Regions from separate parts of the Nocardia sp. NPDC059177 genome, predicted to be linked through region 2. Evidence: riboswitches for the same ligand, from Rfam matches in the RefSeq annotation. Region 2 holds a riboswitch; the other holds the start of a gene.
The links. Region 2 has a riboswitch for S-adenosylmethionine ahead of ACFXK0_RS20865 (bifunctional o-acetylhomoserine/o-acetylserine sulfhydrylase). Riboswitches for the same ligand answer to the same signal wherever they lie in the genome.
Positions count from the first base shown of each region.

Region 1 (3,402 bases), on a different contig from region 2:
GGTGACGTTCTGCGACAGGTAGCCGACAGCGCGGTAGATCGCCTGCACGTCCCACTGCTTGAACTCGCCGGTGCCCTTGACATTGCCGGTGCCGTCGAGCTGGGTGCGCTCGGTCTTGAGACCGACGACCTGGCCGTCCTCGCCGATGATCTCGGCCGGGGACTCGAAGAAGTGCAGGAACAGCTTGTGCGGGCGGTCGCCCTGGTCGCGGATCGCCCACTGTTCGAGGGTGTTGGCGACCATGTCGACCTGCTTGGAGTTGCGGCGCGCGGCCTCGGAACCCTCGTCGTAGTCGATGTCCTCGGGATCGACGATGACCTCGATGGTCGGCGAGTGGTCGAGTTCGCGCAGCTCGAGCGGGGTGAACTTGGCCTGCGCGGGCCCGCGGCGACCGAAGACGTGCACCTCGACGGCCTTGTTGGCCTTGAGGCCCTTGTAGACGTTCGGCGGGATCTCGGTCGGCAGCAGCTCGTCACCGGTCTTGGCCAGCACGCGCGCCACATCGAGGGCGACATTGCCGACGCCGAGCACGGCGACCTTCTCGGCCTCCAGCGGCCACGAACGCGGCACGTCCGGGTGGCCGTCGTACCAGGACACGAAGTCGGCGGCACCGTAGGAGCCGTCGAGGTCGATGCCGGGGATCGGCAGCGCGCGGTCGGCGTTGGCGCCGGTGGAGAAGATCACCGCGTCGTAGAACTGACGCAGGTCGTCGAGGGTGATGTCGGTGCCGTAGTCGATATTGCCGAGCAGGCGGACCTGCTCTTTGTCGAGCACCTTGTGCAGGGCGGTGATGATGCCCTTGATGCGTGGGTGGTCGGGGGCGACGCCGTAGCGGATCAGGCCGAACGGCGCGGGCATGCGCTCGTAGAGGTCGATCGACACCTCGGCATCGGACTTCATCAACGCGTCGGCGGCGTAGATACCGGCCGGGCCGGCACCCACGATCGCGATGCGAAGTGGGCGAGTCGCTGCACTCTGTTCGGTCATTTCTACGTGCACCCTTTGGTCGAGAACTATTGACGGCGTCAAATTTAGCTTAGGCTAAGTTGGCGATCCGGCTGCTGGCAGCTGCCTGTACACCCCGGCAGCAGGCCGCATTCTCCGCGATTCTATCTGCGGTGCCGTGGCCACCCGGCGCGCGGTGTCGTTGCCCGCATCGGGTCTGTCAGGATTACAACATGGACGAGGAGCAAACAGGCGCGGAAGACCAGCCCGTGGTGGTGGATCAGACCGACAAGCGATCCATCGTCCCGTTCGTCGCGGCCGCGGTGATCGCGATCCTCGTGCTCACCGGCATCGTGCTGGGCGGGCTGCTTTCACCCGCTGAGAAAAATGTCACAGAGGCCGACCGGTTCGCGGCCGCCGTCACCAACTATATCGACGCGCGCTCACGCAGTGAGCTGCGTCCGCCGCCGGGTGTCGCCTGCCCCGGCTTCGACGAGCAGAAGTCCGGCCTCACCGAGCGGCTCGGCGGCCCGAAATCGGAAGTGACGATCGACAAGAAGGGTTTCGACAAGGCCACGGTGAACGGCGACCGGGCCAAGATCGACGCCACCGTGCGGATCGGCGACACATCGTCCACCAGCACCTGGAACCTGACCAGGGTGGATGGCGACTGGCTGGTCTGCGCGCCGTAGCACTGTTTGACACGGTGACCACTGCCGGGGCAATCTCAGATCGCAAGGTCATGAGTACCAGCGCCAAGCCCCGGCTCGCTGGTCGGCAACCCTCCTCCGCGGCGGGGTGCTCCGGGTGACGACCTGGCCGTGTGCCCGGACAACCGGCACGGCAAGAGCGGATTCACGCAGGAGGTTCGACATGACTTACGCCGGCGACATCACCCCTGAGAAGGCGTGGGAGATCCTGACCGAGCACCCCGACGCGGTGCTGGTCGACGTGCGCACCGAAGGTGAGTGGGCGCAGATCGGCATCCCCGACACCAGCTCCATCGAGCGCCCGGCCCACTTCATCGAATGGGTCGACGGCACCGGAACCCGCAATCCGACCTTCGGCGCGGAACTCGAGCAGGCCCTGGCCGGGCGGCCCGACGACGCGCCCGTGGTGTTCCTGTGTCGCTCCGGGCAGCGTTCCATCGGCGCGGCGACCGTGGCGACCGCGGCGGGCATCACCCCGTCCTACAACGTGCTGGATGGTTTCGAGGGCGGCCCCGACGCGTTCGGGCAGCGCGGCAGTGTCGGCTGGCGCGCGGTCGGCCTGCCGTGGCGTCAGGCATAAGGAGAAACGCATGATCACCGGTGGTTCGTTCGACAAGCCACTGCCCGAGGGCGTCGGCCCCGCCACCCTCGGTGTGCGCGGCGGCGTGCGCCGTTCCGGGTTCGAGGAGACCTCCGAGGCGCTGTATCTGACCTCGGGTTTCGTCTACGAGAGCGCCGAGGCCGCCGAGGCCGCGTTCACCGGCGAGGTCGAGCATTTCGTCTACTCCCGCTACGGCAACCCGACGGTGGCCATGTTCGAGGAGCGCATCCGCCTGCTCGACGGCGCCGAAGCGGCCTTCGCGACCGCGTCCGGCATGTCGGCGGTGTTCACCGCGCTGGGCGCGCTGCTGAAGGCAGGCGACCGGCTCGTCGCCGCGCGCAGCCTGTTCGGTTCCTGTTTCGTGGTGTGCAACGAGATCCTGCCGCGCTGGGGCATCGAGACCGTCTTCGTCGACGGTGACGACCTCGAGCAGTGGGAGCAGGCCCTCTCGGTGCCCACCCAAGCCGTGTTCTTCGAGACCCCGGCCAACCCGATGCAGACCCTCGTCGACGTCCGCAAAGTCGGCGAGCTCGCGCACGCCGCGGGCGCGAAGGTGGTGCTGGACAACGTCTTCGCCACCCCGCTGCTACAGCGCGGTTTCGAACTCGGCGCCGACGTGATCGTCTACTCCGGCACCAAGCACATCGACGGCCAGGGCCGCGTACTCGGCGGCGCCATCCTCGGCGCCAAGGACTACATCGACGGCCCGGTCAAGAACCTGATGCGCCACACCGGCCCCGCACTGAGCCCGTTCAACGCCTGGACCCTGCTCAAGGGCCTGGAGACCATGCCGCTGCGCGTGCGCCAGTCCACCGAATCGGCGCTGCGGGTAGCCCAGTTCCTGGAAACGAACAAGTCCGTGAACTGGGTGAAATACCCCTTCCTCGAATCACATCCGCAGCACGCCCTGGCCACCTCCCAGATGTCCGGCGGCGGCACCGTCGTCACCTTCGAACTCGCCGGCGACGACGGCAAGAAGCGCGCCTTCGAGGTCCTCAACCGCCTGCGCATCATCGACATCTCCAACAACCTCGGCGACGCCAAAACCCTGATCACTCACCCCGCCACCACCACCCACCGAGCCATGGGCCCGGAAGGCCGAGCCTCCATCGGCCTCTCCGACGGCGTGGTCCGCATCTCGATCGG
Region 1 covers NZ_JBHZBX010000015.1:57,518-60,919, reverse strand. The annotation lists gene ACFXK0_RS19570 (FAD-dependent oxidoreductase) at 1-987, opposite strand, end outside; gene ACFXK0_RS19565 (hypothetical protein) at 1,047-1,637, shown strand; SAM riboswitch class IV at 1,684-1,801, shown strand; gene ACFXK0_RS19560 (rhodanese-like domain-containing protein) at 1,819-2,235, shown strand; gene ACFXK0_RS19555 (O-succinylhomoserine sulfhydrylase) at 2,246-3,402, shown strand, end outside.
Region 1: linked by a shared signal. The riboswitch ahead of ACFXK0_RS19560 (rhodanese-like domain-containing protein) and the one ahead of ACFXK0_RS20865 (bifunctional o-acetylhomoserine/o-acetylserine sulfhydrylase) in region 2 are both predicted to bind S-adenosylmethionine.

Region 2 (3,402 bases):
GCGCCGGTGCCCGCGCCGGCCTGGCCGGTTCGAGAATGCGCCGCAGGTTGGAGACGTGCACGTGCAGCGCGGCGCCGGCCTTGGCGGGCGGCGAGCCGGACCAGATGTCCTCGATGAGCCGATCGGTGGCCACCACCTGCCCCGCCGCGAGCACCAGGCGGGTCAGCAGCGCGCGCTGGCGGGGACTTCCGGGGTGGACGAAATCTCCGTTGACGGCCACCCGCAACGGTCCGAACATTTCGATACGGACGGCCTCGTCCGGTCGCGCACCTTCGATAGCCGAAAACTAACATCCGATGTCAGGGCGGTGGCAGGGGCCTCACCCGGTCCGGCCCGCTCCCGCGCCCGCCTCGACGATCGCCGAAACCTGCTCGGCGGGATCGATCGGACCGTGCAGGGTGGGCTGCCAGCCGACGTCGGTGCCGAGGTCGGGATCGCGCGGGTCGGTACTCGCGTTGAACTGCGCGACGAGATCCACCGGCTCGCCGGCGACCAGGGTGCCGGTCTCGTGGACGGCGGTGCCGCCGAAATTCCACAGGATGTCGCGGACCTCGGGCATACCGCCGGTGAACACGTTGTTCTCGGCGTAGATCGCCGAATCCGTGCCGACACCCCACTGGTAGTACCAGCAGCACGTCGACGGCGGCGCCACGTGGGAGTTGTTGTAGAGGTGCACCTGGCCGTAGTACACCGTGGGCGAGCGCAGCACGGTCTTGTCGAACAGGTTGTGGTGCATGGTGACCCGGGTGTTGCCGGTGTTCGACGCGCCGTCGTCGAGCACGCCGAGCATCACCGGCTTGAAGTTGTCGTGCAGGCGTGACCACGAGATGGTGATCAGGTCGCTGCCCTTCATCACGGTGATCAGTTCGTCGTGGTGCAGGTAGGTCTTGCCGTACTGGGTGGTCTCGGTGGCCAGGGTGCGGGTGCCGTCGCCGAGGGTGAGGTGGTCGAGCCAGACGTGCCGGGCGCCCTCCATCCGGATAGTGGAGTTGTAGGTCTTCCAGTCGTAGCCCGACCAGCGCGGGAAGCAGCCGTAGGCGTCCTGGATTTCCAGGTCGCGGATGATGATGTTGCTCTCCCGGGTGAGCCCGAGTTCGAGCCCGGTGATCTTCGCGCCGGGCAGGCCGATCAGGGTGGTGTTGGAGCCGACCTCGATCACCATGTCGCGTTCCTGGTTGTTCGCCGAGCGCTGCCGCGCGTCCTCGACGGAGCCGCGCGAGATGGTGGTGGTGTCGCGGTAGGTGTCGAGGTATTTCTGCTCGGTGTAGCCGGGATCCTGGTAGGACGCGCAGTCGGCGAGGAATTCGATGTGGCCGTCGACGACGACGATCTTGGGGGTGTCGCCCGCGACGGCGTCCTTCAGTTCCTGCCGGGTCCGGACGGTGAAGATCTGGTCCTGGGCCGCGTCGGCGCCCCCGGTGGTGCCGCCGTCGGCGGCCGCCCAGCCGTCGTCGGCGGCGAGGTGTTCGCGCGCCTTCTGCACGGCGTCGCCCGGCGGTTCCGTGCACTGCGCGACTGCCGGACCCGCACCGGCCACGACCAGCGCGAGTGCGAGAAACAGTGTCGATCCGACCCTCATCGGTTACCCCTCTCGTTCAGGTTCGGCGGCAGCCTAACCTCAGATATCGAGAGATTGGTCGGTTTTTAAAATTCGGCACGCGCGCAACACGCCGACCGGCCAGTGATGTTGGCGATGAAATGGGGGGAAATTTCCGCACGGATGAGATCGCCGGTTAACATGACGGCAAGGTCATGAGTACCAGCGCCAAGCCCCGGCTCGCTGGTCGGCAACCCTCCAGCTGCGGCGGGGTGCTCCGGGTGATGACCGGGCTCTCGAAGGTCGAGAGCAAGCGCGCATTGCAGGAGGCCCCCATGTGTTGTTGTCCGTCGATCCGACCCAGCTGACGCGAGACACCGGCAAACAATCCTGGAGCAATTCATGACCGACTCTGCCCTGCCCGAGAACTGGTCCTTCGAGACCAAGCAGATCCACGCGGGCCAGGCCCCCGACGCGAGCACCAACGCGCGGGCACTGCCGATCTACCAGACCACCTCCTACACCTTCCGCGACACCGACCACGCCGCCGCGCTGTTCGGTCTCGCCGAACCGGGCAACATCTACACCCGGATCATGAACCCCACCCAGGACGCGGTGGAACAGCGCGTCGCCGCGCTCGAGGGCGGCGTCGCGGCGCTGCTGCTGGCCTCGGGCCAGGCCGCGGAGACCTTCGCGATCCTGAACCTGGCCGGCGCCGGCGACCACATCGTGTCCAGCCCGCACCTCTACGGCGGCACCTACAACCTGTTCCACTACTCGCTGCCCAAGCTCGGCATCGAGGTCTCCTTCGTCGACGACCCCGACGATCTGGCGCAGTGGCAGGCCGCCATCCGGCCCAACACCAAGGCCTTCTACGGCGAGACCATCGCCAACCCGAGCAGCGCCGTGTTCGACATCCCCGGCATCGCCGAGGTGGCGCACACGGCGGGCATCCCGCTGATCGTCGACAACACCGTCGCGACCCCGTACCTGATCCAGCCGCTTGCCCACGGCGCCGACATCGTCGTGCACTCGGCCACCAAGTACCTGGGCGGGCACGGCGCGGCGGTCGCGGGCGTGATCGTCGACGGCGGCACCTTCGACTGGACCGTGCGCGACGCCGACGGCAACGCGCGCTTCCCCGGTTTCACCGAGCCCGATCCCAGCTACCACGGCGCGGTGTTCGCCGACCTGGGCGCGCCCGCGTTCGCGCTCAAGGCGCGCGTGCAACTGCTGCGTGACCTGGGCGCGGCGGTCTCGCCGTTCAACGCCTTCCTCATCGCCCAGGGCATCGAGACGCTGAGCCTGCGCGTCGAGCGGCACGTGGCCAACGCCGAGGCGGTGGCGCAGTTCGTGGCCGCGCAGCCGGGCGTGGAGCAGGTGTACTACGCGGGGCTCGAGTCCTCGCCGTGGCACCAGCGGATCAAGCAGCTGGCGCCCAAGGGCGCGGGCGCGATCGTGGCCTTCGAGCTGGCCGGTGGCGTCGATGCGGGCAAGAAGTTCGTGGACGCGCTCAGCCTCCACAGCCATGTCGCTAACATCGGTGATGTGCGTTCTCTCGTGATTCACCCGGCCTCGACCACGCACTCGCAGTTGACGCCGGAAGAGCAGCTGGCCGCCGGCGTCACTCCGGGGCTGGTGCGGCTCGCGGTGGGGATCGAGGGCATCGACGACATCCTGGCCGATCTGCGCGCCGGTTTCGCGGCGGCGACGACGTGACTGTGAGCACCGAATCGCCGATCGCCCGTCCCGGAACCGGAGTGGCCCTGCTGCCACCGCCGGACGGGCGACTCGGCGTGGTCGCCATCGGGGACGTGTCGCTGGAGAACGGTGCCGTCGTCCCCGATGTGCGGCTGGCGGTGCAA
Region 2 covers NZ_JBHZBX010000017.1:21,006-24,407, forward strand. The annotation lists gene ACFXK0_RS20855 (BTAD domain-containing putative transcriptional regulator) at 1-238, opposite strand, end outside; gene ACFXK0_RS20860 (polysaccharide lyase family 1 protein) at 320-1,579, opposite strand; SAM riboswitch class IV at 1,749-1,859, shown strand; gene ACFXK0_RS20865 (bifunctional o-acetylhomoserine/o-acetylserine sulfhydrylase) at 1,940-3,256, shown strand; gene ACFXK0_RS20870 (homoserine O-acetyltransferase) at 3,253-3,402, shown strand, end outside.